Regions from separate parts of the Peribacillus sp. TH14 genome, predicted to be linked through region 1. Evidence: predicted binding sites of a transcription regulator. Region 1 holds the regulator's gene; each other region holds the start of a gene.
What was found. The regulator CtsR, encoded in region 1, represses protease genes until heat stress. The targets are predictions, from matches to a motif close to ATGGTCAATAAAGGTCAAACA.
Positions count from the first base shown of each region.

Region 1 (10,689 bases):
ACGGGATAAGTGCTGAAAGCATCTAAGCATGAAGCCCCCCTCGAGATGAGATTTCCCATAGCGCAAGCTAGTAAGATCCCTGAAAGATGATCAGGTTGATAGGTCAGAGGTGGAAGCGTGGCGACATGTGGAGCTGACTGATACTAATAGATCGAGGACTTAACCACGCTTTAAAAAATGAAATACCTTCTTATTATCTAGTTTTGAAGGAACAACGTTCCTTTATTGTTTGGTGGCGATAGCGAAGAGGTCACACCCGTTCCCATTCCGAACACGGCAGTTAAGCTCTTCAGCGCCGATGGTAGTTGGGGGTTTCCCCCTGTGAGAGTAGGACGCCGCCAAGCAGTTTCATATGGAGGATTAGCTCAGCTGGGAGAGCATCTGCCTTACAAGCAGAGGGTCGGCGGTTCGATCCCGTCATCCTCCACCATTTTTACACCTGCCGGTGTAGCTCAACTGGTAGAGCAACTGACTTGTAATCAGTAGGTTGGGGGTTCAAGTCCTCTTGCCGGCACCATTTTCATACAAGCTTAATATAGCATTTATAAATAGTTTCTATGAGCCATTAGCTCAGTTGGTAGAGCATCTGACTTTTAATCAGAGGGTCGAAGGTTCGAATCCTTCATGGCTCACCATTTTATTATGCGGGTGTGGCGGAATTGGCAGACGCACCAGACTTAGGATCTGGCGCCGCAAGGCGTGGGGGTTCAAGTCCCTTCACCCGCATGTTTGCGGAAGTAGTTCAGTGGTAGAATACAACCTTGCCAAGGTTGGGGTCGCGGGTTCGAATCCCGTCTTCCGCTCCACTATTTATTTATGCCGGGGTGGCGGAACTGGCAGACGCACAGGACTTAAAATCCTGCGGTAGGTGACTACCGTACCGGTTCGATTCCGGTCCTCGGCACCATCTTAATATGCGCCCGTAGCTCAATTGGATAGAGCATCTGACTACGAATCAGAAGGTTGTAGGTTCGACTCCCGCCGGGCGCACCATGTTTTTTCGGGAAGTAGCTCAGCTTGGTAGAGCACTTGGTTTGGGACCAAGGGGTCGCAGGTTCGAATCCTGTCTTCCCGACCATTGATTTTTGGGGCCTTAGCTCAGCTGGGAGAGCGCCTGCCTTGCACGCAGGAGGTCAGCGGTTCGATCCCGCTAGGCTCCACCAAAAAAACTTGACAAGCTAAACAAGCTTTGATATGATGTAAAAGTTGATTCTTTAAAGGAATCAAATATTGCTCTTTGAAAACTGAACAAAACAAAGCGCCAACGTTAAATTTTAAGTGAGCACACACTATCAAAAAAGCAAAATGAGCAAGTCAAACATTTCTTCGGAGAGTTTGATCCTGGCTCAGGACGAACGCTGGCGGCGTGCCTAATACATGCAAGTCGAGCGAATCGATGGGAGCTTGCTCCCTGAGATTAGCGGCGGACGGGTGAGTAACACGTGGGCAACCTGCCTATAAGACTGGGATAACTTCGGGAAACCGGAGCTAATACCGGATACGTTCTTTTCTCGCATGAGAGAAGATGGAAAGACGGCCTCTAGCTGTCACTTATAGATGGGCCCGCGGCGCATTAGCTAGTTGGTGAGGTAATGGCTCACCAAGGCGACGATGCGTAGCCGACCTGAGAGGGTGATCGGCCACACTGGGACTGAGACACGGCCCAGACTCCTACGGGAGGCAGCAGTAGGGAATCTTCCGCAATGGACGAAAGTCTGACGGAGCAACGCCGCGTGAACGAAGAAGGCCTTCGGGTCGTAAAGTTCTGTTGTTAGGGAAGAACAAGTACCAGAGTAACTGCTGGTACCTTGACGGTACCTAACCAGAAAGCCACGGCTAACTACGTGCCAGCGAACTCGCGGTAATACGTAGGTGGCAAGCGTTGTCCGGAATTATTGGGCGTAAAGCGCGCGCAGGTGGTTCCTTAAGTCTGATGTGAAAGCCCACGGCTCAACCGTGGAGGGTCATTGGAAACTGGGGAACTTGAGTGCAGAAGAGGAAAGTGGAATTCCAAGTGTAGCGGTGAAATGCGTAGAGATTTGGAGGAACACCAGTGGCGAAGGCGACTTTCTGGTCTGTAACTGACACTGAGGCGCGAAAGCGTGGGGAGCAAACAGGATTAGATACCCTGGTAGTCCACGCCGTAAACGATGAGTGCTAAGTGTTAGAGGGTTTCCGCCCTTTAGTGCTGCAGCTAACGCATTAAGCACTCCGCCTGGGGAGTACGGCCGCAAGGCTGAAACTCAAAGGAATTGACGGGGGCCCGCACAAGCGGTGGAGCATGTGGTTTAATTCGAAGCAACGCGAAGAACCTTACCAGGTCTTGACATCCTCTGACAACCCTAGAGATAGGGCGTTCCCCTTCGGGGGACAGAGTGACAGGTGGTGCATGGTTGTCGTCAGCTCGTGTCGTGAGATGTTGGGTTAAGTCCCGCAACGAGCGCAACCCTTGATCTTAGTTGCCAGCATTCAGTTGGGCACTCTAAGGTGACTGCCGGTGACAAACCGGAGGAAGGTGGGGATGACGTCAAATCATCATGCCCCTTATGACCTGGGCTACACACGTGCTACAATGGATGGTACAAAGGGCTGCAAACCTGCGAAGGTAAGCGAATCCCATAAAGCCATTCTCAGTTCGGATTGTAGGCTGCAACTCGCCTACATGAAGCCGGAATCGCTAGTAATCGCGGATCAGCATGCCGCGGTGAATACGTTCCCGGGCCTTGTACACACCGCCCGTCACACCACGAGAGTTTGTAACACCCGAAGTCGGTGAGGTAACCTTTATGGAGCCAGCCGCCTAAGGTGGGACAGATGATTGGGGTGAAGTCGTAACAAGGTAGCCGTATCGGAAGGTGCGGCTGGATCACCTCCTTTCTAAGGATAAATACGAGAGCGCTTTTGTTTTGTTCAGTTTTGAATGAGTAATTCATTCAGATTCGAAAGATCTCATCACGTTGTGATGAAGTTTTTTCTTCTTTGTTCCTTGAAAACTAGATAATAGATAGAAGGCAATTAATTTTTTCAAAGCATCAGTAAGATCTTTTTAACGGTTAAGTTAGAAAGGGCGCACGGTGGATGCCTTGGCACTAGGAGCCGATGAAGGACGGGACTAACACCGATATGCTTCGGGGAGCTGTAAGTAAGCTTTGATCCGGAGATTTCCGAATGGGGAAACCCACTGTTCGTAATGGAACAGTATCTTTACCTGAATACATAGGGTACTGAAGGCAGACCCGGGGAACTGAAACATCTAAGTACCCGGAGGAAGAGAAAGCAAATGCGATTTCCTGAGTAGCGGCGAGCGAAACGGAATTAGCCCAAACCAAGAGGCTTGCCTCTTGGGGTTGTAGGACACTCAACATGGAGTTACAAAGGAACGGGGTAAATGAAGTGATCTGGAAAGGTCCGTCAAAGAAGGTAAAAACCCTGTAGTTGAAACTTCGTTCCCTCCTGAGTGGATCCTGAGTACGGCGGGACACGAGAAATCCCGTCGGAAGCAGGGAGGACCATCTCCCAAGGCTAAATACTACCTAGTGACCGATAGTGAACCAGTACCGTGAGGGAAAGGTGAAAAGCACCCCGGAAGGGGAGTGAAATAGATCCTGAAACCGTGTGCCTACAAGTAGTCAAAGCCCGTTAATGGGTAATGGCGTGCCTTTTGTAGAATGAACCGGCGAGTTACGATTTCATGCGAGGTTAAGTTGATAAGACGGAGCCGCGCCGAAAGCGAGTCTGAATAGGGCGAATGAGTATGAGGTCGTAGACCCGAAACCAGGTGATCTACCCATGTCCAGGGTGAAGTTCAGGTAACACTGAATGGAGGCCCGAACCCACGCACGTTGAAAAGTGCGGGGATGAGGTGTGGGTAGCGGAGAAATTCCAATCGAACCTGGAGATAGCTGGTTCTCTCCGAAATAGCTTTAGGGCTAGCCTCAAGATGAGAGTATTGGAGGTAGAGCACTGATTGGACTAGGGGCCCCCAACGGGTTACCGAATTCAGTCAAACTCCGAATGCCAAATACTTATTCTTGGGAGTCAGACTGCGAGTGATAAGATCCGTAGTCGAAAGGGAAACAGCCCAGACCACCAGCTAAGGTCCCAAAGTATACGTTAAGTGGAAAAGGATGTGGAGTTGCTTAGACAACCAGGATGTTGGCTCAGAAGCAGCCATCATTTAAAGAGTGCGTAATAGCTCACTGGTCGAGTGACTCCGCGCCGAAAATGTACCGGGGCTAAACGTATCACCGAAGCTGTGGATTGACACCGTATGGTGTCGATGGTAGGAGAGCGTTCTAAGGGCGTTGAAGTCAGACCGGAAGGACTGGTGGAGCGCTTAGAAGTGAGAATGCCGGTATGAGTAGCGAAAGAAGGGTGAGAATCCCTTCCACCGAATGCCTAAGGTTTCCTGAGGAAGGCTCGTCCGCTCAGGGTTAGTCGGGACCTAAGCCGAGGCCGAAAGGCGTAGGCGATGGACAACAGGTTGATATTCCTGTACCACCTATACATCGTTTGAACGATGGGGGGACGCAGAAGGATAGGGTAAGCGCGCTGTTGGATATGCGCGTCCAAGCAGTTAGGCCGGAAACGAGGCAAATCCCGTTTCCATTAAGGCGGAGCTGTGATGGCGAGGGAAATATAGTACCGAAGTTCCTGATTCCACGCTGCCAAGAAAAGCCTCTAGTGAGATGTAAGGTGCCCGTACCGCAAACCGACACAGGTAGGCGAGGAGAGAATCCTAAGGTGTGCGAGAGAACTCTCGTTAAGGAACTCGGCAAAATGACCCCGTAACTTCGGGAGAAGGGGTGCTTTTTAGGGTGAATAGCCCGGAAAAGCCGCAGTGAATAGGCCCAGGCGACTGTTTAGCAAAAACACAGGTCTCTGCGAAGCCGCAAGGCGAAGTATAGGGGCTGACACCTGCCCGGTGCTGGAAGGTTAAGGGGAGAGGTTAGCGCAAGCGAAGCTTTGAACCGAAGCCCCAGTAAACGGCGGCCGTAACTATAACGGTCCTAAGGTAGCGAAATTCCTTGTCGGGTAAGTTCCGACCCGCACGAAAGGTGTAACGATCTGGGCACTGTCTCAACGAGAGACTCGGTGAAATTATAGTACCTGTGAAGATGCAGGTTACCCGCGACAGGACGGAAAGACCCCGTGGAGCTTTACTGCAGCCTGATATTGAATTTTGGTACAGCTTGTACAGGATAGGTAGGAGCCTGAGAAGCCGGAGCGCTAGCTTCGGTGGAGGCGTTGGTGGGATACTACCCTGGCTGTATTGAAATTCTAACCCGCGCCCCTTATCGGGGTGGGAGACAGTGTCAGGTGGGCAGTTTGACTGGGGCGGTCGCCTCCTAAAGAGTAACGGAGGCGCCCAAAGGTTCCCTCAGAATGGTTGGAAATCATTCGTAGAGTGTAAAGGCACAAGGGAGCTTGACTGCGAGACCTACAAGTCGAGCAGGGACGAAAGTCGGGCTTAGTGATCCGGTGGTTCCGCATGGAAGGGCCATCGCTCAACGGATAAAAGCTACCCCGGGGATAACAGGCTTATCTCCCCCAAGAGTCCACATCGACGGGGAGGTTTGGCACCTCGATGTCGGCTCATCGCATCCTGGGGCTGTAGTCGGTCCCAAGGGTTGGGCTGTTCGCCCATTAAAGCGGTACGCGAGCTGGGTTCAGAACGTCGTGAGACAGTTCGGTCCCTATCCGTCGCGGGCGCAGGAAATTTGAGAGGAGCTGTCCTTAGTACGAGAGGACCGGGATGGACGCACCGCTGGTGTACCAGTTGTCTTGCCAAAGGCATAGCTGGGTAGCTACGTGCGGACGGGATAAGTGCTGAAAGCATCTAAGCATGAAGCCCCCCTCGAGATGAGATTTCCCATAGCGCAAGCTAGTAAGATCCCTGAAAGATGATCAGGTTGATAGGTCAGAGGTGGAAGCGTGGCGACATGTGGAGCTGACTGATACTAATAGATCGAGGACTTAACCACGCTTTAAAAAATGAAATACCTTCTTATTATCTAGTTTTGAAGGAACAACGTTCCTTTATTGTTTGGTGGCGATAGCGAAGAGGTCACACCCGTTCCCATTCCGAACACGGCAGTTAAGCTCTTCAGCGCCGATGGTAGTTGGGGGTTTCCCCCTGTGAGAGTAGGACGCCGCCAAGCCATTCAAAAAGATCAGCCATCCTTGGCTGGTCTTTTTTCTTTTACAAATAGATAGCGATTTAAAGATCAGCAAAGATGTTGGTCTTCTTTGTATTTGACCAGGTGTTTGGATTCGGCAGGAGAATTAATACACGTAATAGAATATTCTATTATAAAATAGGTTTTGTGTTTAACTGTTTAGGGTATTTAAGTAAGATATTTAAATTTTAGTGTGCATTAGGGTATGTAAGTACATATAATTTGGAGAAAATGGATAATACATTTAAATGAGTGCATTTAAGTTGCAAAATGCATTTTTCCTTGTATAATAATAGTCAAATATAGTCAAAGTCAGATTGGAGGAGGCTGAGTGAGAAACATATCTGATATTATCGAAACTTATTTGAAACAAGTACTAGAAATAAGTCAGAAAGATATCTTAGAAATTAAAAGAAGTGAAATAGCAGATAAATTTCAGTGTGTTCCTTCTCAAATCAATTACGTAATTAATACCAGGTTTACAATCGAAAGAGGTTATGTTGTAGAGAGTAAGCGTGGAGGCGGCGGTTATATACGGATCATGAAAGTGAAATCGCAGGATTACGTGCATCTTATTAACCAATTATTGTCCCTTATTGGTTCTAGGGTAACTCAATCGATGGCTGAAGGTGTTATTTCTCGGCTTATGAGTGAAGAAGTTATAAATGAAAGAGAAGCCAAGATCATGATGAGCGTCATTGATAGATCGGTGATTTATATAGATTTACCCGACCGAGATGAGCTTAGGGCAAGGATTTTAACTGCGATGCTTACAACTTTAAAATATAAATAAAACTGGCAGAGGTGATGAACATGATTTGCCAAGAATGTCATCAAAGACCTGCTACCCTGCACTTCACCAAGATCATTAATGGAAAAAAAACCGAGGTTATGATTTGTGAGAAATGTGCTCAGGAAAAAGGTGAAATGGCTATGGTTGCAGGAGGACATGGTTTTTCAATAAATAATTTATTAGCAGGATTGTTGAATATGGAGTCGAATATTCAACAGACGAAGGCAAATGCATTTCCTAAGACAGAAGAGAAGCGCTGCCCTCATTGTCACCGATCCTATAAAGAGTTTGTCCACCTTGGTAAATTTGGATGTGCTGAATGTTATAAAACTTTCAATGATCAATTAAATCCGATTTTAAAGAGGGTTCATAGCGGCAACATTGCACATATAGGTAAAATTCCAAAAAGGATTGGTGGCACCATTTATCTTCGAAAACAAATTTCAGATTTGAAAGAGGTTTTAAAGGTTCACATCAATCAAGAGGAATTTGAGAAAGCAGCAGAAGTAAGAGATAAGGTTCGTTCCCTTGAAAAAAGGTATGAAGCACAAGAGGGAGGCGACGAATTATGAGTTTAGAAAAGTTTGTAGAAAACGCCTTGAGTTCCTGGATGAGTGCCGAAGGGCCTGAAATTGATATTGTATTAAGTTCTAGAATTCGGTTGGCCAGGAATTTCAAAGATTTCACCTTTCCTACCTCCTTTTCTAACGAAGAAGCTAAAGAAATCATTGAATTAGTAAAAAAAAGAATTGAAGAGGAAGTTACCCCGGAGATTGGCAAACTTGAACTTCTAGAGATTGACCAAATCCAACCACTAGAAAAGCGTGTTCTCGTTGAAAAGCATTTAATCAGTCCTCATTTAGTTGATGAATCAGCAAAAGGTGCTTGTCTTCTCTCAGAAAATGAAGAAATAAGTATCATGATCAATGAAGAGGATCATCTCCGTATTCAGTGTTTAATGTCTGGGCTGCAGCTAAAAGAAACGTTAAAGCTCGCAAATGTTCTTGACGATTGGATTGAAGAATCCATAGACTATGCATATGATGAAGAAAGAGGATACTTAACTAGTTGTCCAACTAATGTGGGAACAGGATTAAGGGCTTCGGTCATGATGCATCTGCCGGGCCTAGTCCTTACACAGCAGATGAATCAAATTATACCGGCTATCAATCAATTAGGGTTGGTAGTTCGAGGGATTTATGGAGAGGGCAGTCAAGCGTTAGGGAATATCTTTCAAATCTCTAATCAAATTACTCTCGGAAAGTCTGAAAGAGACATCGTTGAAGATCTAACGAGTGTAGTTCAACAAATCATTGCCCAGGAAAGGTCAGCAAGGGATGCATTAGTGAAGACCTCTCACATACAATTAGAAGATAGAGTTTACCGTTCTTATGGGATTTTGTCTAATGCTCGAGTCATTGAGACTAAGGAAGCAACTACCTGTATCTCCGATGTTAGGTTAGGTATAGATCTTGGGTATATAAAAAATATTTCTAAAAGCATCTTAAATGAGTTGATGATATTAACTCAGTCAGGATTTTTACAAAAATACGCAGGTGGCCCATTAAGATCCCATGAAAGGGATATCCGTAGAGCAGCACTCATTCGAGAACGCTTAAACTTCACGGAAACTTCCTCCTCATAGAGGTTAATTACCTCTGAGTGAGTACCTATATTCATGTAATAAATGTAGTGCAATGAAGCCTCTGCCGTTACTTAGAGTAGCTTTACTCAAAACGAAAATTCTTAAGGAGGAATTCCCTATGATGTTTGGTCGTTTTACTGAAAGAGCCCAGAAAGTATTAGCATTAGCCCAAGAAGAAGCAATCCGCTTAGGACATAATAATATTGGTACAGAACATATTTTGTTAGGCCTGGTTCGAGAAGGCGATGGTATTGCAGCTAAAGCGTTATATGCTCTTGGTTTAGGAGCGGAAAAAATCCAGAAAGAAGTAGAAAACCTGATTGGCCGTGGACAGGATACTGCCCAAACAATACACTATACCCCAAGAGCTAAAAAAGTCATTGAACTTTCAATGGATGAAGCAAGAAAATTAGGCCATTCATATGTTGGGACAGAGCATGTACTTCTTGGTCTAATCCGAGAAGGTGAAGGTGTTGCAGCCCGAGTACTGAACAACCTTGGAGTAAGCTTAAATAAAGCACGCCAACAGGTATTACAACTGTTAGGCAGTAATGAATCAGGTGGACATCAGGGGTCAGCAGCGTCAAATGCAAGCACACCAACCCTGGATAGTCTCGCCCGAGATTTAACGGCGATTGCTCGTGAAGGCAGCCTGGATCCTGTTATCGGAAGAAGCAAGGAAATACAGAGAGTCATTGAGGTATTAAGTCGTCGTACAAAAAATAACCCAGTATTAATCGGTGAACCTGGGGTTGGTAAAACAGCCATCGCTGAAGGTCTTGCCCAACAGATCATTAATAATGAGGTACCTGAAATCCTGCGCGATAAACGCGTTATGACACTTGATATGGGTACTGTTGTAGCTGGTACGAAATATCGTGGTGAGTTTGAGGACCGTTTAAAGAAGGTAATGGACGAAATTCGTCAGGCAGGCAATATAATCTTATTCATCGATGAGTTGCACACATTGATTGGTGCTGGCGGGGCTGAAGGTGCCATTGATGCTTCTAATATCCTTAAACCTTCATTGGCCCGTGGTGAATTACAATGTATCGGTGCAACGACTTTGGATGAGTACCGTAAATATATCGAAAAAGACGCTGCGCTAGAACGACGCTTTCAACCAATTCAAGTCGACGAGCCAACGATGGAAGAGTCCATTCAAATATTGAAGGGTTTACGTGACCGGTATGAAGCCCATCACCGCGTTTCAATTACGGATGAAGCGATTGACGCTGCAGTTAAATTATCTGATCGTTATATATCCGATCGCTTCTTACCGGATAAAGCGATTGACTTGATTGATGAAGCAGGTTCAAAAGTACGGTTACGCTCATATACAACACCACCAAACTTAAAAGAACTTGAAGTGAAACTAGATGATGTTCGTAAGGAAAAGGACGCTTCCGTTCAAAGTCAAGAGTTTGAAAAAGCTGCTTCACTTCGCGATACAGAACAACGTTTAAGAGAACAATTGGAAGAAACGAAGAAAACATGGAAAGAAAAACAAGGGCAAGAGAACAGTGAAGTGACAGTGGACGATATTGCCCATGTCGTTTCCAGCTGGACGGGAGTTCCGGTTACTAAACTGGCGCAAACTGAGTCTGATAAACTGCTTAATATGGAATCAATCCTCCATGATCGTGTAATTGGGCAGGAAGAAGCCGTCATAGCGGTCTCTAAAGCGGTACGACGTGCAAGAGCAGGATTGAAAGATCCTAAGCGTCCAATCGGTTCATTCATCTTCTTGGGGCCTACAGGAGTTGGTAAAACCGAGCTTGCCCGTGCTCTAGCTGAATCCATCTTTGGTGATGAAGATGCCATGATAAGGATCGACATGTCTGAATATATGGAGAAACATTCAACTTCACGTCTTGTTGGATCCCCTCCAGGATATGTAGGATACGAAGAAGGCGGACAGTTAACAGAAAAAGTGCGGAGAAAACCATATTCCGTCGTTCTGCTTGATGAAATTGAAAAGGCACATCCAGATGTTTTTAATATTCTTCTTCAAGTACTAGAAGACGGAAGGCTGACAGACTCTAAAGGCCGTACTGTCGATTTTAGGAATA
Region 1 is NZ_JAEKEK010000001.1:1,938,328-1,949,016, reverse strand. It holds rRNA gene JFU50_RS09475 (23S ribosomal RNA) at 1-167, shown strand, start outside; rRNA gene rrf (5S ribosomal RNA) at 229-344, shown strand; tRNA gene JFU50_RS09465 (tRNA-Val) at 355-430, shown strand; tRNA gene JFU50_RS09460 (tRNA-Thr) at 442-517, shown strand; tRNA gene JFU50_RS09455 (tRNA-Lys) at 560-635, shown strand; tRNA gene JFU50_RS09450 (tRNA-Leu) at 645-726, shown strand; tRNA gene JFU50_RS09445 (tRNA-Gly) at 732-806, shown strand; tRNA gene JFU50_RS09440 (tRNA-Leu) at 819-907, shown strand; tRNA gene JFU50_RS09435 (tRNA-Arg) at 917-993, shown strand; tRNA gene JFU50_RS09430 (tRNA-Pro) at 1,002-1,078, shown strand; tRNA gene JFU50_RS09425 (tRNA-Ala) at 1,088-1,163, shown strand; rRNA gene JFU50_RS09420 (16S ribosomal RNA) at 1,324-2,877, shown strand; rRNA gene JFU50_RS09415 (23S ribosomal RNA) at 3,052-5,984, shown strand; rRNA gene rrf (5S ribosomal RNA) at 6,046-6,161, shown strand; gene JFU50_RS09405 (CtsR family transcriptional regulator) at 6,511-6,972, shown strand; gene JFU50_RS09400 (UvrB/UvrC motif-containing protein) at 6,993-7,544, shown strand; gene JFU50_RS09395 (protein arginine kinase) at 7,541-8,617, shown strand; gene clpC (ATP-dependent protease ATP-binding subunit ClpC) at 8,736-10,689, shown strand, end outside.

Region 2 (10,689 bases), 1.3 Mb from region 1:
ATCCCCGGAGTTTGTCTTCCTGATATAACTTTGTCCATTTCGCTAAATATTTCGTTCCTAAATATTTACAAACAGTTCTTTCAGCGAGCCCTTCCATAATCATCGTATCGAGAAGTGTATAATCTTTCTGTTCTTTTTTCAATTGGTGTAATCGGCAAACATGATGATATTCATGAATCAAAAGGGCCTCCATTTCCCTTTCCGCTATACCATTGTCATAAAAAAGAAACAATTTATCTTCAAAGGCCAATCCTGATTTCGTTTCAATAGATTGCTTCCACATACCTGAAGACATAAGAGGAAAGATATAAATGGGAACGTCTGGCCCTTCCCATAACTTCTTATAAGAAGTAAAAAGGCTTTGTGTCTTTTCCCAAACATTATTTTCTGTTAAGTTTCCCCATGTACTTTTCGTTTTTTGATTTGGAGAATACATGCCGTGCTTTTGTAAGTGGCGATAAATCATATCTCCATTAATATTGTTGTTGAATTTATCTTTCAGTCTGTCCATCATCTGAACCGGGCGGTCGAAATCCTTCTTCAACCATTCATTTGTTGAAATAACACCCATCCCATACACCCCCGCCTCTTTTAACTATCGTATGATTTTATAATTGCGGGTGACACATATTATTTCCCTATACATGTTTAAGAATGAAACAAAGCTTTCTATCAATGAAGGTAACCGCTTCGATCCATGGACCATCACAAACAAAAAAAGAGCAAATCTCTAAAGATTTGCTCTTAACATTAATTATTGATATTTTTTGAAAAGAATAGTTGCGTTATGTCCGCCAAACCCAAGTGAATTGCTGATGGCCGCATTAATTTCACTTTTCCTTGCTTGATTTGGCACATAGTCCAAATCACACTCAGAATCCGGTGTTTCAATATTAATAGTCGGTGGCAAAATGCTGTCTCTGATTGCCTGAATGGTGAAAATTGCTTCGACTCCACCTGCTGCCCCTAACATATGTCCAGTCATTGACTTTGTAGAGCTTAATGCAAGTTTATATGCATGGTCACCAAAGACTTCTTTGACTGCCATCGTTTCATATTTATCATTGTAAGGCGTACTTGTTCCATGGGCGTTTACATATTGGATGTCTTCCGGTTTCAAACCTGCATCATCAATCGCAATCTTCATCGCTCTTGCTCCGCCTTCTCCACCAGGCGCTGGAGCCGTAATGTGGAAAGCATCTCCAGTCGATCCATATCCAGCTATTTCAGCATAAATCTTGGCTCCACGGTTTAATGCATGTTCTAAATCTTCAAGAATAATTACCCCAGCTCCTTCTCCGATTACAAACCCATCACGGTTTGCATCAAAAGGACGGCTTGCCGTTTTTGGATCAGGATTTGTCGATAAAGCCGTGTTCGCACAGAAGCCTGCAACCGACATTTTCGTGATCGGCGCTTCGGCACCACCTGTGATCATTACATCGGCATCGCCACGTTGAATTGCTTTAAACGCGTCACCAATTGAATTTGTTCCAGTTGCGCAAGCTGTTACCGTACAAGAATTGATTCCCTTAGCTCCTAGTAAGATAGAAACCTGGCCAGCAGCCATATCCGGAATCATCATTGGCACGAAAAATGGACTTACACGCTTATAGCCTCTATTTAAAAAGTTTTCATGTTGTGTTTCAAGCGTCTCTAGTCCACCAATACCTGAACCGATCCAAACACCAACACGTGTGGCATTTTCATCTGTTATTTCTAGCTTACTATCATTTAATGCCATAACTGATGCAGCAATGGCATAATGCGTAAAACGGTCCATCTTACGCGCTTCTTTACGATTGATATATGTCTCAATATCGAAGTCTTTTATTTCAGCAGCCACTTTTACAGGGAAATCATCAGCATTCAAGCGTGTTAATGGCCCTATCCCTGAGTTCCCCTCAATTATATTCTTCCATCCAGTTTCTGCATCATTACCAACTGGAGAGATTGCTCCAATACCTGTTACAACAACACGGCGATTAGTCATTAGAAATGGCTCCTTCCTTTTATAAAACTCGTACGATTTTTTTGTTTTCTATTTTTATTTCCCCCACCTTAGAGCAATTGCTCCCCAAGTGAGTCCTCCTCCAAAACCGACCATGACGATTAGGTCATTTTCCTTAATCCTGCCCGCTTCCATTTCTTCTACAAGAGCAATCGGAATCGATGCTGAAGAGGTATTTCCATATTTATGAACGGTTTTTGTCATTTTTTCAACTGGCAGTCCCAAACGTTCCCTCGAAGCTTCCATAATTCGAATATTGGCTTGATGAGGGACAAGTAAATCCACATCTTCTTTTGTCAATCCCGCTTTATCAAGTACATTCAGGCTAGATTCTCCCATCTGACGGACAGCAAACTTAAACACTTCACGTCCGTTCATGGAAATATAATCTCCTTCCTGTAATAAATGCTTACCACCAGTTCCATCTGCACCTAATTCGAAGGAAAGAATCCCTTTTCCTTCTGCAACAGGCCCAAGGACAGCAGCACCCGCTCCATCCCCAAATAGGACAGCAGTATTGCGGTCTTCCCAATTGGTTATTTTTGAAAGCTTTTCAACACCAACAATTAACACATGCTTATAAGCACCTGACTGAATAAATTGCTGTGCTGAAATCATCGCATACATAAAGCCAGCACATGCAGCACTAACATCCATAGCAGCCGCCTTATTTGCTCCTAATTTCTCCTGAATCATACAAGCAATAGAAGGAAACGACTGATCAGGTGTCACGGTAGCTACAAGAATTAAATCTATCTCGTCCGCTGAGATGTCTGCATTTATCAATGCAGCGTTTGCCGCTCCATAAGCCATATCAGAAGTATTTGTATTATCATCGGCTATTCTTCTTTGCTCGATACCTGTTCTAGTCCGAATCCACTCGTCAGAAGTGTCCATGATTTTCTCTAAATCCGCATTTGTAACGATTTTTTCGGGTAAGTAGCGTCCAAGCCCTAATATTCCAGCGTTCATTTTGCCATCCCCTTATTTATTTTAATAAATAATTATCATCATCTATTATTACCTGGTACTAATTTTATATAAAAAAACTCTTCCTTGCAAGAGCTAACAGTTTGAAAGTATAAAAGAATCTGTTTCTTGAATCGGACAAGGGCCTACGCCAAGGTGTTTTATAGACATACATTATAGAAAAAAGGAGGAATTTATTATGGACATTTTCACTCGCAACAATCGAAGTACACAAGATGATCATTTTTCGGATTTGATGTTTGGTAGAAAAGCGGAGCCTGAACTCCAAAAGGAGGAATCAAAAGTTGACTACATGCAATTGATGGTGAGCGTAGAAACATTAATGGGATTATATGACCAATACAAACCAACCATTCAGAAAATGAACCCATTGATTACCAAGTTCTTAAACAAAGATTAACTGAAAAAAATGATGGCTGTCCGCATGACTGGACAGCCTAAGCTTAATTAACGCTGAGCATCTTGTTTTCCAAGCTCATAAGCTTCTTGCATAACTTTTTTAAACAGGTCCATGAACGGCTCTGCCATATCCATTGAAAAAGGAATTCCATTTGCCTCCAGCTTTGCTTTAGCCTCTGGGAAGTATTTCATAGCGATTCCCATAAATTCAAGTGTTTTATCTGAACTCATTTTTAGTTGCCTCCTTATCTACTTGATAATTTACCAGATAATCATTTTTTCACTTAAAGAATATCTCATTATTATCATAATTCCCCGTAGCCCTTTCGTAAAGGCACAGACATTAAAAAATGAATTTCCTGATAGTTTTATTCCATTCATTAAAGTATGAGGCATATAAGATACAGGCCAAATTAACAGGTTTTGGATTTTTCCTAGAATTAATGTCTATTGATACTGTACCTGCCTTGTCATATACATTTACCTAAAATAGGATTTGATATTCATGTTTTTAGTTTCTTGAATTACTCGCACCCTTTTTAACAGTGCTTCTAGAGTTTAACCAAAGGCTCTCTTTAATCACGCATTCTCCACTTTTTAAGTAAGTTTAATCGTTTATTATGTTTCCTTTGTAAGGAAACACCTTCTTCTGGACCCGTTTTACTTTGCACCTCAAAGACGGTCCCTTTTATTATCTTAGTTGCTGGTTGAATAAATAAGTAATCAATACTTTCTCCAAAAATAAACTTGGCACATTTATTCCAGTGATCATCTATACTGCTGCACAGCTGGATGTTTCTATCTGATAAGGTAGCAACTCTTTCTAAAGCGTTCACAAAATCAGTAATAAAGAGCGCATCCTCGGTATATTCACGAGCAAGCGTAGCTTTGATAGCTGATTGTTCAAGTTGGTTGATTCCGGCTTCAAAGCACATGCTTTCTGGTTGCCAGGGGCCATAAATCGTCGGTAAAAATATGATTTTAACAGAAGCAATTCCTTCAATTGAGGTTATTATTGACTGAAAATCCTCCACATCGTCTTCAACAGGCATGAGAATCACAATATTTGGCGTTTTATCTAAGCCATTTTTTTTGCATTTCTCAAGAAAGAAAACGATATCGTCTATAAGACAATTGATTCTACCTATTTTACCTTTTCTAATATCGTAACAAGATATAAAAACAGTGTCCTGCTGGGAAATATCTAATAATCTAAGTTTATTTATCGGAAAATATATATAATTAGCACTTCGACCAATTTCAAGTTCCTTTTCTTCTATAATACACTGACTTGCTTGGGAATCTGTCCAATCAATTCCGATTACCTCTTCGCCCTGATTCAATAAATATTGGGTCACATAGAAACCTACAAATTGATAAGAGCCAATGACAATGAATGTTTGCATAAATACAGCCTCCTCGTATGCCATCAAGCTCGCTTCATCCGGCACGTCAAGTTTTTTTAGATGCTGTATCGTATGCAAACTATTGTGAAAATATATCCACTCTTATAAAGACTCTTCATTCTCATTAAAAAACTTCTGAATTTGATAAGGTATTTTATAGCGTTTTTCAGGTAATAAATAAGTTAGCTGCAAGTCAGCCTTTCTAGCCAGTTGGATTTGCCGATAAAAGGAGGCTTGTTCTTTACGCAAGCTTCCAAAAACCTGAATTACTTTTACAGGGATATTCTCCGCAATTAACGGATCTTCAGAATCCAGAATATGCTGTTCACATTCGGCTGGGTTCATCTCATAAGCAGCCGAAACCTCAGTCAACCACTTTTTATAAAAAAACTTATTTTCCTTTTCTTTTTCCAGTTGTGCTTTCAATGAAAAAACCGGATCAATAAGAACGACAGAACGTATTTTACTTCCTAGTTCATTCATTAGCCTTAATGCGAGAAGTGCGCCTGTCCCCTCTGCCAACACATGAAACCTTTGATTGACTATTTCCTTTTTCATGAAGAGAATATATAGTTTAAGGGAAAGATCAAGAGCTTTTGGACTACCCCAGCTGGCTCCGTGGAAATTGGATGAAAATAGTGTGTATCCGCATTCTTTTAAATACTCCAATATTCGTAACCTGCCAGGATGCTGGAGCCAAAAGCTGCTGTCTTTTTCGACAAAATGACTACGGTCTCCGATTACCATTACGGAAAAACCACTGGGCTGCTCCGGATAATAGACGATACTCCATTGGTCATCAATTTGAAAAGTTCGCTGTTCCAGTTCCATCTTTTAAACTCCTTTAAGGAATATTCCTACAAATACTACTACTACTTAATTTATGTTGAAATATTGAAAAGGTCAGGGGAGACGCCTATTTTCTTTTCATAAATTAATCAAGGTGGAATAATTTCGTGAAGATCTCGAAATATTATCGTTTTTCTTTTCAATCCCAACCCATCTGTCAGAAAAGATTACCTTTGTTATACTGTATTTAATTATTTAATGGTTATTATGAAAAAGCCGTTTTAACTGTATATTAATTATGGTAAGATAAAAATGAATGTAGTGGAATGAGGTGAAATTCGATGCGTTATGCTTGGACAATTTTTTGGACATTCTTATTAGTGCATATGACTGTATATGTTGTTTCTTCCATGATCGGAGTTTCATACGATGCTGCACAGGGAACAATTTTAGGAATCGCTGCGGCTATTCTAATATGTATTATCCCTGCTGTTATGCCTGCTGGGCCAACAAAAGACTCTCATCAACATTAAGAAGCAAAAGAGGACATCCTTTGGGGATGTCCTTTTTGTTATACCGTTCTTTGCTTTTGATTAAACTACATTTCATAAACTTTAGATTAGTACTAATTCGTTATGAACATAATCAATCGTGATTCCTTCTTCGTTTTCAACTGTCCCCGCTATAATTCGGCGAGCGATTTTTGTTTCCAAATGCTTTTGAATAAATCGCTTGAGCGGTCTTGCCCCATATACCGGATCATACCCTTGTTCGGCAATGAATTCCTTAGCCGCTTCGGTGACGTGGAGATTTATATTTTGTTCAGTTAACCGCACTTGTAATTGCTGAACCATTTTCTCTACAATTCCAACGATTTCATGTTGAGTAAGCGGTTTGAATAACACAATGTCATCTACTCGATTCAAAAATTCAGGGCGGAAATGTCCTCTTAATTCTTTGAACACTTGATCCTTTATTTCTTCTTCAATGGCTCCATCGCTACGGTTGGACTGCAACAAGAAATGGGAGCCAATATTGGATGTCATGATAATAACCGTATTTTTACAGTTAATAGTTCTACCTTGGGAGTCTGTTATACGTCCGTCATCCAACATTTGCAGCAAAATATTGAAGACCTCCGGATGTGCCTTTTCAATTTCGTCCAGTAGCACGACGGAGTATGGGTTTCTTCTAATAGCTTCGGTTAGTTGTCCGCCCTCCTCAAAACCAACATATCCAGGAGGCGCACCGACTAGTCGGGAAACGGAATGTTTCTCCATGTATTCCGACATATCGATTCGAATCATATGTTCATCACTATCGAATAACGTTTCTGCCAACGCTTTGACCAGTTCAGTTTTACCCACTCCGGTCGGTCCCAAGAAAATAAACGAACCAATCGGTCTGTTTGGATCCTTAATTCCTGCCCTAGCCCGTAAAACAGCATCAGATACAAGTTCCACCGCTTCTCCTTGGCCTATTACGCGTTCGTGAAGAATTTCCGAAAGACGAAGCAGCTTCTCTCTTTCACTTTCCACCAGCTTGCTTACCGGAATACCCGTCCACCTCGCAACAATCGATGCGATTTCCTCTTCCGTCACTTCTTGGCGAAGCAATCGTGATTCCTGCTTTTCCTTTTCCAATTCATCTTCCATAGCGTCCAATTCTTTTTGAAGCTGTGGAATCCTTCCGTGCCGTAGTTCAGCAGCCCTGTTGAGGTCATAGTCATTCTCTGCCTGTTCCAGTTCATGACGAAGCTTCTCGAGCTCTTCACGTTGGTCCTGTACTTTTTGAAGCGCAGATTTCTCCATTTGCCACTTTGCTTTCATGCTATTCGCTTGATCCTTAAGTTCTGAAAGTTCTTTTTGGAGTACACCTAGCCTTGCTTTACTTTGAGGATCCTCTTCATTCTTCAAGGCGGCTTCTTCAATTTCGAGCTGCATAACCTTTCTTGTAATTTCATCTAGCTCTGAAGGCATTGAATCAATTTCCATTCTGATCATCGCACAAGCTTCATCCACTAGGTCAATCGCTTTATCTGGTAAAAATCGCTCCGTTATATAACGGTTGGAAAGGACAGAGGCAGCAACAATCGCCCGATCATGTATCCTGACGCCATGGTGAATTTCAAACCGTTCCTTTAATCCGCGCAATATTGAAATAGTATCTTCCACATCTGGCTCGGGAACGAGAACTTGCTGAAAACGGCGTTCTAGAGCGGGATCCTTTTCAATATACTGGCGATATTCATCCAGGGTTGTTGCACCGATACAGTGCAGCTCACCACGCGCAAGCATCGGCTTTAACATATTCCCTGCATCAAGTGCGCCATCCGTTCTGCCTGCTCCTACAATTGTATGCAATTCGTCAATGAATAAAAGAATTTTACCATCACTCTTTTTAATTTCATTCAGTACAGCTTTTAAACGTTCCTCAAATTCACCACGGAATTTGGCCCCGGCAACAAGAGCACTCATATCAAGTGAAAAAACTGTTTTGTCTTTTAGTCCTTCCGGGACATCCTTCCTGACAATCCTTTGCGCCAATCCTTCGACAATCGCTGTTTTACCTACCCCAGGTTCCCCAATCAATACTGGATTATTTTTAGTCTTTCGTGATAGAATCCGGATGACATTGCGAATTTCCGTATCACGCCCGATGACAGGATCAACCTTCCCCGATTTAACTTCAGCAACGAGATCTCTGCCATATTTATTTAGGACTTCATATGTGCTTTCTGGATTTTGACTAGTCACTCGTTGATTCCCCCTTATATCGTGTATAACTTGTTTTGCTTTATCGTAATCTATTCCACAAGTTGAAAACAGCCTGTTTATATTCGGTTTTTTTTCCTTTAACAACGCCAACAGGATGTGTTCGACGGATAAATATTCGTCCTCCCACACTTGCATTTCTTTTTCTGCAACCGTCAATAACTGTTGTAGGGAAGCTGACATATATACCTGAGCAACACTGCCGCTCACTTCCGGCAATTTATTAAGTTCCTTATTTAGCTCTATTTCAAAACGACTGACCGTTTTATCGGAATCAGATAAAATTCTAATTAATAAACTCTCGTCCTGTTCCATTAAGGTTTTTAATAAATGAAGCTCCGTCAGTTCCGGATTTCCCCTATCCTTGGCTAGTTCCTGCCCGCCAATAAACGCCTGTTGGGTTCTCTCTGTCATTTTATTAATATCCATCTTAAAACCTCCCATTCATCAATTCCATGAACGAACTCTTACAACGTTTGACCATTTTTGACCTTTATGGTTTCATTATACTTTTTATTTTTCCCTTGTAAAGAAATGTTATAAAAAATACAAAGGTTATTAAGGGATAAACAGTAAAAGCCTCTCTTCATAAGGAAGAAAGGCAAAAATCTAGTATTGATTTAAAAAATATGCTAACCACAACTTTTGGATGAATGAAGCAAATGCAGGTTATTATGCTTTTACAAACGCTTTGTTGTAACCGTGGAAATCATCAACAAATTTAAAATCCTTATCCGTGCGATTTAATAGAATCGTATCACGAAGCAGTATCCCCGCATCGGTAGTATTGTGGATAATTTCTCCCCACATTCTTGCACTTGTTTGAACGTTCGCTGTACGTGGAATGCGTTCTTCTTGATATTCCAAAAATGCCTGCTCCACATTATTCCCATTCTTATGAAGCATATCAGTCAAATAAGCCGCATCTTCTAAAGCTTGGCAAGCTCCTTGTGCCAAGTATTGAAGCATTGGATGTGCAGCATCTCCCGTAAGTGTGATCCTGCCTTTTGTCCAGTTATTAATTGGCAAACGGTCGTACATCGGCCAGCGACGTTGACGCTGAATGAATGAAATCGCATTTTGAACAAGCTCACAAGTTCCTGCAAAGACACGGTCCATTTCTTCCGGGGTACCCCATTGATCTGTTTTTTCATTTTCTTCGGTGTATTGAGAACTTTTGAAAACAACTACCTGATTGTAAAGCTCTCCTCTTCTAACCGGATATTGAACAAGATGAAGATTCGGTCCAATCCACATATATACATCATCTAAATCTCCGTGACTCGTTACCTCTTCCATTGGAAGCGCACCTCTGTAGGCAACATATTGAGAGCATACCGGTTGATCTTCCACGAATAATTTACGGGCATTAGACCATAAACCATCCGCACCAATAACAGCCGTTCCTAAATGTTGATCTCCATTTGCAGAAGTAACAGTAACTTGACCTTCATTTTCTACCGTTTCAATAATGGTTTGGTTCGTTACAAGTTCGATATATGGGCTACTTTCACATGCTTCAGCTAACACTCGATGCAAATCAGAGCGATGTAACACAACATAAGGTGCTCCATATCTTTCTTTATATACGTCACCTAAATCTAAAGCGGAAAGCTCTTTGCCCGAAAAAGCATCCATCAAAACTAATCTTTTTGGAAAAACTGCAATTTCGTTGATTTTATCCATAACGCCTAAACGTTGTAAAACATTGGTTGCATTCGCAGCAAGCTGAATTCCAGCTCCAATTTCACCAAATTCAGGAGCTTGCTCCAAGACCTTTACATACTGTTTTGTTTCCGCAATTCCTAGAGCCGTTGCCAACCCGCCTATTCCTCCACCGATGACAATGAATGGTTTTTTTTCTGTGTTCATTATTCAATTCCCCCTAAAATAAGTTGTCATAAGTCCAAAGTTGTAGACCACTAACACAGTAAGCGTTTTCATTCGACCAGCATTATCGTAATATTTATGACAATCAGGCTGGAAGTACCAACCTGATTTTTCTTATACTAAAACAGCCTTAAATTCACTTTCAACTTTTTGGAAACCATTGTTTGTATCAAGTGACTGTTGTTGTTCTAAATCAAATCGCTCCATTATTGGAAGATCGTTTACCGAGAATAAGTAAGAATCTACTTCTGCAACGTGCTCATGCCAAGCCCAGTTTGGAACTACAAAGTAGTCACCCTTAGACCATTCAAACCGTACTCCATTAATAACCGTATAGCCGGAACCCTCGTGTACTTGATAGATTGTTGAATGAGTATGGCGATGTGCTTTAGAATGGAAACCTTTTGGAAGTTTCTGCATCCAAGCTCCC
Region 2 is NZ_JAEKEK010000001.1:629,179-639,867, forward strand. It holds gene JFU50_RS03200 (DUF2268 domain-containing protein) at 1-571, opposite strand, end outside; gene fabF (beta-ketoacyl-ACP synthase II) at 755-1,993, opposite strand; gene JFU50_RS03210 (beta-ketoacyl-ACP synthase III) at 2,048-2,983, opposite strand; gene JFU50_RS03215 (hypothetical protein) at 3,180-3,401, shown strand; gene JFU50_RS03220 (ComZ family protein) at 3,449-3,631, opposite strand; gene JFU50_RS03225 (hypothetical protein) at 3,976-4,806, opposite strand; gene JFU50_RS03230 (alpha/beta hydrolase) at 4,909-5,637, opposite strand; gene JFU50_RS03235 (YjzD family protein) at 5,937-6,128, shown strand; gene clpB (ATP-dependent chaperone ClpB) at 6,210-8,798, opposite strand; gene JFU50_RS03245 (FAD-dependent monooxygenase) at 9,042-10,241, opposite strand; gene JFU50_RS03250 (cupin domain-containing protein) at 10,374-10,689, opposite strand, start outside.
Region 2: a site for CtsR is predicted at 8,843-8,863, ahead of clpB (ATP-dependent chaperone ClpB). Genes of this name have one in related genera too.

Region 3 (10,689 bases), 3.1 Mb from region 1:
CTCCAGCATTAGATGTCATGATAATGACGGTATCTTTAAAGGTAACAGTACGTCCCTGGCTATCAGTTAACCGGCCATCTTCTAGAATTTGTAAGAACATGTGCATCACATCTGGATGTGCTTTTTCAATCTCATCCAATAAGATAATACTGTAGGGCTTACGACGAACTTTTTCAGTTAATTGGCCTGCTTCCTCATGTCCTACGTATCCAGGAGGAGAACCAATTAATTTGGAAACACTATGTTTCTCCATAAATTCACTCATATCAAGGCGAATCATGGCTTCTTTATCACCAAATAATTCCAAAGCAAGGGTTTTCGCTAATTCAGTTTTCCCAACTCCTGTCGGACCAACGAATAGGAAAGAACCAGTGGGACGGTTTTTGGACTTCAAACCGGCACGACTCCTTCGGACGGCCTTCGCAACTTTCCTGACTGCTTCTTCCTGCCCAATTACTTTTTTCATAAGCTCCTCTTGAAGATGAAGCATTCTTTCCTGCTCATCTTCTTGCAGCTTGCCTACAGGGATTCCAGTTTTTTGTTCGATAATCTTTTGGATATCTTCGACAGTGACGTTTGGTTTAACTGAATTTACTCCAGCTTGCAATGATTTTTCCAGTTTTTCTTCTTCATCCCGAAGTACAGCTGCTTTTTCATAGTCTTCTTCATTTAGGGCCTGCTCTTTTTCCTTATAGATATTTGCAAGACGTTCTTTCATAACCTCTTCCTGTCCATCTTCAATGGTCAAGTTTAATTTAGAACCTGCCTCGTCCATTAAGTCGATTGCTTTGTCAGGTAGAAAACGGTCTTGAATGTAGCGGTTTGAAAGTTCAACAGCTGCTCTAAGCGCTTCCTCGCTATATGTGACCCCATGATACGCTTCATAACTGTCTTTTAAACCTTGCAAAATAACCAATGCTTCATCTGTTGTAGGCTCATTAACCTGAACGGGTTGAAAGCGGCGTTCAAGTGCTCCGTCTTTTTCAATTTTCCGATATTCAGACAAAGTGGTCGCTCCCACCAGCTGAAGTTCACCTCGTGCAAGTGCGGGTTTTAAGATATTCCCAGCATCCATCGATCCTTCGGCTGAACCAGCACCGACAATTTGGTGAATTTCATCAATGAATAAAATGACATTCTTTCTTTCCTGCAATTCACTGATTAATTGCTTCATTCGTTCTTCGAATTGTCCCCGGATTCCAGTGTTTGTAACAAGTGAAGCGATATCAAGCATATACACCAGCTTATTACGCAATTTAACAGGAACTGCACCTTCAACAATGGCTAGAGCAAGTCCTTCAGCAATCGCTGTTTTACCTACGCCAGGTTCACCTATTAATACTGGATTATTTTTATTACGTCTATTTAGAACTTCAATCACTCTTTTTATTTCTTCATTCCTGCCGATAACCGGATCAATTAGGCCTGCTTTAGCAGCATCTGTCAGATTCTGCCCGTACTCTTCTAATAATCCTCTTCCGCCGCTTTGTTGAGCAGGTTCCGGTTGAGGGATTTTACTATTATTAAAGGGATTGAATAAATTGTGGGATCCATTAAATTGGAAGTTCCCTAAATCTTTTCCTCCCATAGCTGCACCAAGTTTATTTCTCTCTTCTTTATAACAAGTGGAGCACAGCATAACATCATGCTCCTGACCATTCATATTTAGATGTACTTGAATATTAGCTTGGTTTACATGGCATTTTTCACAAAGCATGTAGTACTCCTCCTTAAAGTTTGTTGTTTTTATGAATCAACTTTGACCTTCTTTGACTTTCTGACTTTATTATACATTGACCTTCTTTGACTTTCAATAATTTTGACTGGAAATTCTTTTGGATTGTTTTCTCAAATTTTTTCTATTGATAACAGCCATATCGATAATCCATAATAGCCCTATTTCTATAGAAATAGGGCTTCATCCAAATTATCTGTATTTCATCTTCAGAAATTGGTTGCAATTTCCTTATAAATATAATGATAAATATATCGGAGAACAAGTATATTAGTTAATAGTGAAAATAAAAAGTTCAAACAACATTATTTTGATTTTGATGTAAAACATCAAGATTTATCATCCATTGAGATTATCTTGAGTTTTTGCATCAGAACCGATTTTCTTATAATTTTTTCGCCATTAATCATACTTTTGTTCTCATACTGTATTTATGATTAAAAACCAATACTCTTCAAATAAGCGAAACTCTGGCTAACATCTCGTAGACTACTATCACAATTTCTAGGATCACGCTCTTGCTCTACAGTAATGTACCCATGATAATTGATTTCTTTCAGTAACCTGTTAATGGATTTATAGTCAATGATGCCTTGTCCGATAGGGCACATAACTCCTTTGCCACATGCATCAAAAAAGCGGATACACTCAGTCATTACTTGTTGATATTTATATAGATTAATATCTTTAAAATGTATATAATCCAGTCTATTTGCACAGTCCCTAAGCCACTGTACGGGGTCCATTTTTGAATAATATAGATGTCCTGTGTCAAGGCAAAGTCCTGCAATTTCATGTGGAATATCCTGCATAAGTTTCTTTATTTCATCTTCAAATTCGATATAGCCACCAGCATGAGGATGGACTACCGATCGTACTCCATATTTTGTCCATGCATGCTCTGCCAATATACGGATATGAGTCATCATATTGTTCCATCCCTCTGGAGATAAGCGTTTTGCATCATCTGGGTGACCAGCTGTGTAATCCCTTTCATCATGTCCCCAATCAATTAGTACAAGATAAGGTGTTGGAAATTGCTGTCCTTCTTCCTGTATCGAAGGAGGAAGTTTGATAATTAGAGAACAAATCTCATCAACTTGGCGCACTAAGTGTTCCAAATTCGATTCTGCTACCAAATTATCAAAAATTGTTCCTGCAATAACTGTGAGATTATTTTTGGAAAGTTCTACTTGTACTCGTTCAATATCCATTGGAATATAACCGTAAGGACCTAACTCTATACCTTTATAACCAGCTTGTGACGCTTCTTGTAATACTCTCTCCCATGATGGAAGGTTTGGGTTTTTTGGATCATCCACTCCCCAGCAACAAGGTGCGCCTGCAATTTTTATACTCAAGTCAAACGCCTCCAATTAAGAATTTTTCCTAATTTTTAATTAAGTAAATAATAAAACATTTATACTCATTTATAGCCAAACCTCAAACTTTGTTATATAGATAAGAAGACCCAGCTAATAAAAGCACAACACATCCGAAAGGAGATGTCTTCTCAAAATGAAGTAGCTTTTATACATAAATTATTTGGTGTTACATAACTATTATGGCTTTATATCTCTACTAAATATTAAACTAGCACTCTCGTTTTTTTCATCGAATCAAATTCTTAGGTGTTTTGTTAATAAATGAAATTCCTAAATAATACATGTATTGTTTCTATATATATTGTATACGCTTACAAAAATCGAGAGTGGTTTACATTTCAATACTGTTATTTAATCACTCTCATCATTATGTCTTTCTGATCATCTTGATTATCATAGGTACGGAAGTAATGTTCCAGCTCCTCAAGTGTGCGCCCTTTGGTTTCCGGTATATATTTCTTCACAAATATGATTCCCCCTATTCCAAGAGCTACAAAGATAAAGAAGGTTGTGGACAAACCAATCGTTCCAAGTAATACTGGGAAAGCCAAACCAATAACTGAGTTCGTGATCCATAGAAAAAACACACTTAAACCCATACCGAGGCCTCTTAACCTTGTTGGAAATATCTCCGCGAGTATTAACCATGTTACTGGCCCAATAAACCCTTGCATGAAAGCGAGAAATACGACTGTCAAAGCAAGTACAACAAATGGAAGTGCTGCTGAATCTTTAAGCGTAAATGAGAATATCGCAATGAACAGAAGTGTCGTTGTAGTTCCGCTCAAACCAATTAGTAACATTGGTCGACGGCCAACCTTGCCGAGGAGCCAGATGCCGAAGAAAACGGCTAAAACTGAAATTGCGCCATTAGCGATGTTCCCGATTAGGGCGACCTCCGTTTGAAAGCCAGCATCTTTGAGGATTTCAGTACCATAGTACATAATCGAATTAATCCCCGTAATTTGTTGCACGACGGCAATACCAATCCCAATAAATAAGATACGGCGGACCCATGGCACAGATAAATCCTTAAAGGTTGCTTTCTTAATATCTGACTCTTCGGCGAAAGCGGCCTCAATTTCGCTGAGTTCCAATTTAGCCTGCTTCTTCTCACGTATCTGTTGAAGAACACGTAAAGCTTCTGCACTTTTCCCTTTTGATACAAGCCAACGAGGGCTCTCCGGTACTTTAAGCATGCCAAAGAATAAGAAAATCGCTGGAAGTGCCGCGATAACCAACATGTATCGCCAGACATGCGAGCTGTCACTCATTGTGTTACCAAGTATGGCGTTGAAGATGAAGGCTAATAATTGGCCAGTAACGATCATCAATTCGTTCTGACTAACCATTCGACCTCTTCTTTCCGCAAATGACATTTCTGCTAAATAGGTTGGAACCGTTACTGACGCACCACCAACAGCAAGCCCTAGAAGGAAACGAAAGGTAACCATAACCGTAATATTTGGAGCAAGAGTACATCCAAGTGCAGCAATAAAGAACAAAACTGCGAGATAAAGAATGGTTTTACGACGACCACCATAATCTGATAGTCGGCCGCCGAATAACGCCCCGATAGCTGCCCCAAAAAGAAGTGAACTCGCAACGAGACCTTGAGTGAATGGGTTGAGATTTAGCTGGTCAGCTTCAGACATATAAGGCAAGGCACCGTTGATGACACCAGTGTCATATCCGAAGAGAAGCCCACCTAATGTGGAGACTACGATAATGGTACGCAAAAACGACTTTTGGTTTACCTGTTTATTCATGTCAATTTCTCCTCAATTCCTTTTAAGAATAGATAAGTAATTTCCCATTTATATATCATTCTTGTCGATATGATAAAAACCCATCACATGATCTTTTAGCTATGGATATGCCACTCTTATCCACATTTCCATCAAATCAGACTGTATCGTAGGTAAGATCAAATCGTTAATAAAATAATATGAGACTGAAAATACTGCCATCTGGATAATTTTTGGCTTTTCAATTGGAATACGGTCCCTTATCTCTAGATTGATAGCATCAATTTATTCTAGTCTTTAAGAGTGATTGCGGAACCGTATTCCGCTTCCTTATAAAGTCTGAAACGTTTTTACGACTTAAAATATTCATAATCTGAACGATCATTAAGTCCATCTAATTATTCAAAATTTACCCAAACTGCTCCCTTATCTGCAGACCGCACACAATTTTCAATCCAGCGAACGCCTTCCAGTCCCGCGTCAATATCCGGATATATAAGATTCTTTATAGTTTCCTCGTCACCCTGGTTTTTAGCATCGATAGCGATAGCAAACTTAAGATAAATATTTGCCCAAGAGTCAGATAATCCTTCTACATGTAATGCTCCTAATCGTTCATCAGCATTACAACTATCATCTAAATACGGCATTGCACGAATCAAAGTTTGGATAGGCTCTCCCTGAATTTCATAGGTTAGTTCACCAGGTTTGCTATCCCACCATTCTAAACTGGCCTTAGAGCCTACAATACGAATTCTATGACCATCCATACATCCTGCGTTGATGGAGGATGTCCACATAGTTCCTACAGCTCCATTTTCATAGTGCATAAGTACATGGGCATTGTCTTCCAGCGGAGCACGACTTCCAACAAAGCTCTGACGGTCGCATAACAATTCTTTAATTTTCATATGCGGCATAATTAACTGGGACATATAATAAGTATGAGTGGAAAGATCTCCTAATACAAAACTAGGTCCTGCAATCTTAGGATCAACACGCCATTTTTGTGCAGCACTTGTTTTTTCTTCCTCAGTTGCACTAAAACCGTGGGTATACTGCAAATCTACCACACGTATCTCACCAATTTTACCTTGTTCAATCATTGCACGCATTTGTAGTAACATCTGATTACCAGAGAAACCATAAGTCACGCCAACAATCTTTCCTTTCTCCTCTGCAAGACTCTTAATCTCTCGAACTTCATCAGAGGTAAAAAACAATGGTTTTTCACAAATAACATGCAATTCAGCCTCAAGGGCTGCCTTACAGATTTCATAATGAGTACCATTAGGAGTTGCAATAGATACAACCTCAATACCGTCCTCCCTCTTAGCCTCCTCCACAAACATAGTTTTATAGTCGTTATAGCAACGATCCTCAGAAACACCAATATTGATACCAAAATCCTTTCCTCTGCCGGGATCTATATCAAATGCACCTGCGACTAACTGAAAGGCTGTATTGTCTCTTAGTGCACCGATACGGTGTTTATATCCAACTTGACTAAGCTGACCACCACCCACCATTGACCAGCGTAGTGCTCTTGAAATTTTCTTCTCTCCATTTATCATTGTACAATTCCTCACTTTCAAATAATTTTCTTAAGTTATGTTGTTTACGGACTTTTACTTTTACTTTTACTTTTACTAGAAAAGAATGCTTAATAATAAGACGATAATTGTCATTCTCTACAAAAGAAAAAATATAATTATTCAGCCATCCCACATTAACTAAAGTTCTAAGTTAGAACAAAGTCATCAATACCAGCATAATTTATATATTTTAAGTCAAAGAATAGACTACCCTAGCAGAAGCTTTCTCTATACTAAAAGCTAAGGGTTTGTTTTAAAGCATCAATTGAGGTTCTAACTCCTGCTTCTACAGACATAGTAAGATCTTCCATTTCCAGAGAAACTTCTTCAGCATATCCCATCATCTTAATCACAGAGAAAAATTCTTTCCACCACTGTAAATCTTGTCCACAGCCTACTGCTACGTAATTCCAAGCTCTATTAGCTACATCAGTAACTTCTTTTGTTTCCATCACACCGTTAATACCTGATAAATGTCTCTCAAGCCGAACATCTTTACCATGAACATGGTGAATAGCTCCTCCTAATTCTCTAGCTGACAAAATTGGATCTGCTCCCATCCATATTAGGTGGCTTGGGTCTAAATTTAAGCCTACAATAGGTCCAACTGCATTACGTAATTTAAATAACGTTTCAGGATTATATACTAATTGGGAGCTGAAATTTTCAAGGGCAATTTTTTCAACATCGCAAGATTCAGCTTTTTCAACTAATTTTCTCCAATAGGGAATTGCTACTTCGTTCCATTGATAGTCTAAAATATCTTTTAGAACTGGAGGCCAACTCACAGTATATGTAATCCAGTTAGGAATCTTGTCTTCAGGACTTCCTGCTGGTAGTCCACTCATCATGATCACTTTTTTACCCCTAATAATTTTGCTAATTCAAATGTTTTATCTGTAACTTCTCGATGCTCTTTACCTAGTTCCCCTGGGTCTAAAGGATTTCCAGAACAATTTAAAGCACACAGTTTAATATTACGTTTTTCTAACTTATTTAAAAATTCACTTCTTTTAAAATCACTTTCTAATAACTCATCTAATCTCAAATGAGGTGCTGAAGACCATCCTCCAGTGGTCATTTCGATCGTATCAATTCCCATTTCAGCAATAACATCCAACATTTTCTCAATAGGTAAGTGTCCTAAACTATCTGTTACATAAGATAATTTCATGATTGTAGCCTCCTAATAATCCATTTAAAAATAAGTCAGTTAGAATTGTAAAAATAGGACAAAATTAAAAACATCGTTATTCCCTTAAGACTTCTTTTTTTATTGAAAGACTTGTTTCTCAGTGATTAGTTGATTTGTAATTTTAGCCCTTTGTTTTCATCTAAGCCTCCATTTATTTAATACTCTTCATTTGTAAGCGTTTTTATTTTATTGAAAATTCAATAATTAATAACACTTACAATTGTTATTGTAGAACAATGCATCATAATCGTCTTTATATTGTGAGGACTAAATTTTGTCTTATGAAGACATCTTTCTAAGTATCAGTGAATTTTATTTAAAACAAGAAACCCTCTACTTTCAATGCATAGCATGAAGTAAAGGGCAATTGACTAATCTGTATATGTAGTTGTTTTTAATTTTGTGTAGAGAGCTCGGAAACGTCCAGGTGAACAACGTAACGCAGAAGTAAAAACGCGAGTAAAGTAGTGAACAGTTGTAAAACCAGTTTCTTCAGCAATATCTTTGATAGATAAATCAGTTGTTTTGAGTAATATGGCTGCTTTCTGTATTCTCTCGTTTTGAACATAGTCTGAATAACTCACGCCTAATTCCGAACTAAATAATCGTGATAATTGCCGACTGGATATGTGCAAATGAGTAGCTACATTAGTAAGTTTTAAGGGAGTAGATAGATTGTCTTTTATATATAATTTCGCTTGAGTATGGATTATCGAAGACTTTTTATGAACGATCTTGTGATTATTGGGATGTGAGTAAGGAACAAAAGTTTGCAGTAACGAAAGGATAAGGGAGTACGCTAAGTTTGTTAGTATTCCTTCAAAAGAAGTATGTTCAGTCTTTGTCGCTTGGATAAGCAGAGATTTCCAAATTAACGGAGCAATTGTATCTTCTTTTACATCAATAACCACTTCAGAACATTTTTTAGCTTCCTCTATTATCTGCTTCCAATCTTCGCTTGATTCTGATTCTATTAATTCAAACCCAACATATAGAAGAAATAGTCCACTTTCACTTTTTATTTGATGGTGAACGTCTGGCCTGGAAAAAAACATTGTGTTTTCTTTTATCGAATAGGTACAATCTTCATCTATATAGATTCCTCTCCCCTCAACCACATAACACACTTCAAAAAAAGAATGTTTATGCGTTAGGTTATCATAATGTTTAGGCATGACGCCCCAGTAATGAACAAAAAACGCCGCCCCATTTTGTACAATGCGATGAACATGTTCATTCAAAGAGATTTTTCCTGATATCAATATATTTGACAAAAAAACCCTCCTTCTCATAAAGATACAAAACTTTTTTCAATAATAATTAATCAAACTATAATTCAAACATAAAAGTTTGTCTATAAAGAGAAAAGTCATGATTCTGTTCTAGTACGAAGTCATTGACTTTTTAGATTTTGATCATGCTCAACCTTTGGCCTTTACCCTATAAATTTTACAAAGCTTCGCTGCTAATTTCCCCGTAATATTTCCCCCCTCTAGTTAGTAGAGAATTTGGGGATGATTTTTTTGCAAATAAGCTCTGTTAAATAATTATGTTGATATTTCATCAAACGAAAGGACCATTTTTCGGTCCTTTCGTTTGTTACCATCTTCAAAATCCTGCACCATCATAAGCCTTTCTATCTATGTTTGACAATCACCCAAAAGTATACAGCTAAATATAATATCGTGAAAAATAAGATTAAGATAAGGAGTGATTGTCTTTGTATCGTCAACCATTTTCATCCTATGAACAATGTATGGATTGGTGCGAATCCCATGGAGGATATGGTTATGAATGTGCCGATATATGTCAGCAGCATGCAGGGCCAAGCCCTACTGGTACAATACTTACTCAATGCCAACACACGCACCTATGGCACCTTATGGCTTAAGCCATAAGGTGATGATGTTCAACAAACCAAAAACAAAAGGTCCGCAATAATTAAAGGTCATGACGTTACACGCTTAAAGGATAGGATTGGTGTTTTTAGTGACGAAACCAAACAAGAGGAAAAAATCTATGAATCCATTACTATTAAATGAAAAGCTCGATATTACACTGAACGAAAATGAAAAATGGCATCTTTCATTTAAACGTCCAAAACAAACAGAGCTTTACATGATGAAGAAATTCATTAACCGTTACAGAAACGCTCATTACAAAAACCCAGACGAATCACAAACTGAATGCTTTTTGCTGATGAATGACATGCTTGTAGAAAATGGATACAAACCGAAAAAACATGTTTCAACAGTAACAAAATTGTGGGATTTACCATTTGAATCCTATGAATGGCCATATTACGATGAAATGAATTACGGTTGAGGACATTTATGTCTTCGACCTTTTTTATTTGGATGAAATAAAGACTGCCAGCATAAAAATAGTAAATTAGTATTAAAGCATCAGAATATTTAGTATATTAGGAGGATAAAACATGAAACCAGAAATATTATCAATTGCTATCGAAACATTAGGAGATTTGTTTTTCCGTAAGAATACAAGCACCGATTTCCTAGCCATGAGGACAATGGAGTATTACATCAGCGATTTGGATTTGCTTAGTGATACAACAACTGTAGCTGTGACAATTGAACAACAAGGAGCTTACGCTCTGGTTCCCAAACTACTATTATTCGATAACAAGAGCGCTGATGAAATTGAAGTTACTCTAAGTGGATTGGGATATATGAATGCTGAAATTATTGCGAGTAACATAGCATTTGAAGAGTGGAAAAAAAGGAGGTGAGCATGTGACAAAGTCACGAATCATTTTAACAATTCCAATTTTGCTATATGGAATTTTCATATTTCTTGTCATTCAAAACGATAAGAATATTCCACTTTATTTGCACCTTCTATTGGCAATTTACTTGATGTTGTTTGTACATTATGAAGAAAAAGGCGGAGCTTGAGGAACTACGTATCAAGTACCGCCTGTACGAATATTAGTCATTGGAAAGTAGGAGAAGCCATGGAAAAGCCAAATAGTTTACAAAAAATATATAACCCTAACCGACCGAAGAATAAT
Region 3 is NZ_JAEKEK010000001.1:5,087,350-5,098,038, forward strand. It holds gene JFU50_RS24515 (ATP-dependent Clp protease ATP-binding subunit) at 1-1,717, opposite strand, end outside; gene JFU50_RS24520 (sugar phosphate isomerase/epimerase family protein) at 2,173-3,096, opposite strand; gene JFU50_RS24525 (sugar porter family MFS transporter) at 3,468-4,889, opposite strand; gene JFU50_RS24530 (Gfo/Idh/MocA family protein) at 5,267-6,442, opposite strand; partial or broken gene JFU50_RS24535 (sugar phosphate isomerase/epimerase family protein) at 6,697-7,637, opposite strand; gene JFU50_RS24540 (AraC family transcriptional regulator) at 8,030-8,932, opposite strand; gene JFU50_RS24545 (hypothetical protein) at 9,678-9,983, shown strand; gene JFU50_RS24550 (hypothetical protein) at 10,096-10,407, shown strand; gene JFU50_RS24555 (hypothetical protein) at 10,412-10,573, shown strand; gene JFU50_RS24560 (hypothetical protein) at 10,570-10,689, shown strand, end outside.
Region 3: a site for CtsR is predicted at 1,757-1,777, ahead of JFU50_RS24515 (ATP-dependent Clp protease ATP-binding subunit). Genes of this name have one in related genera too.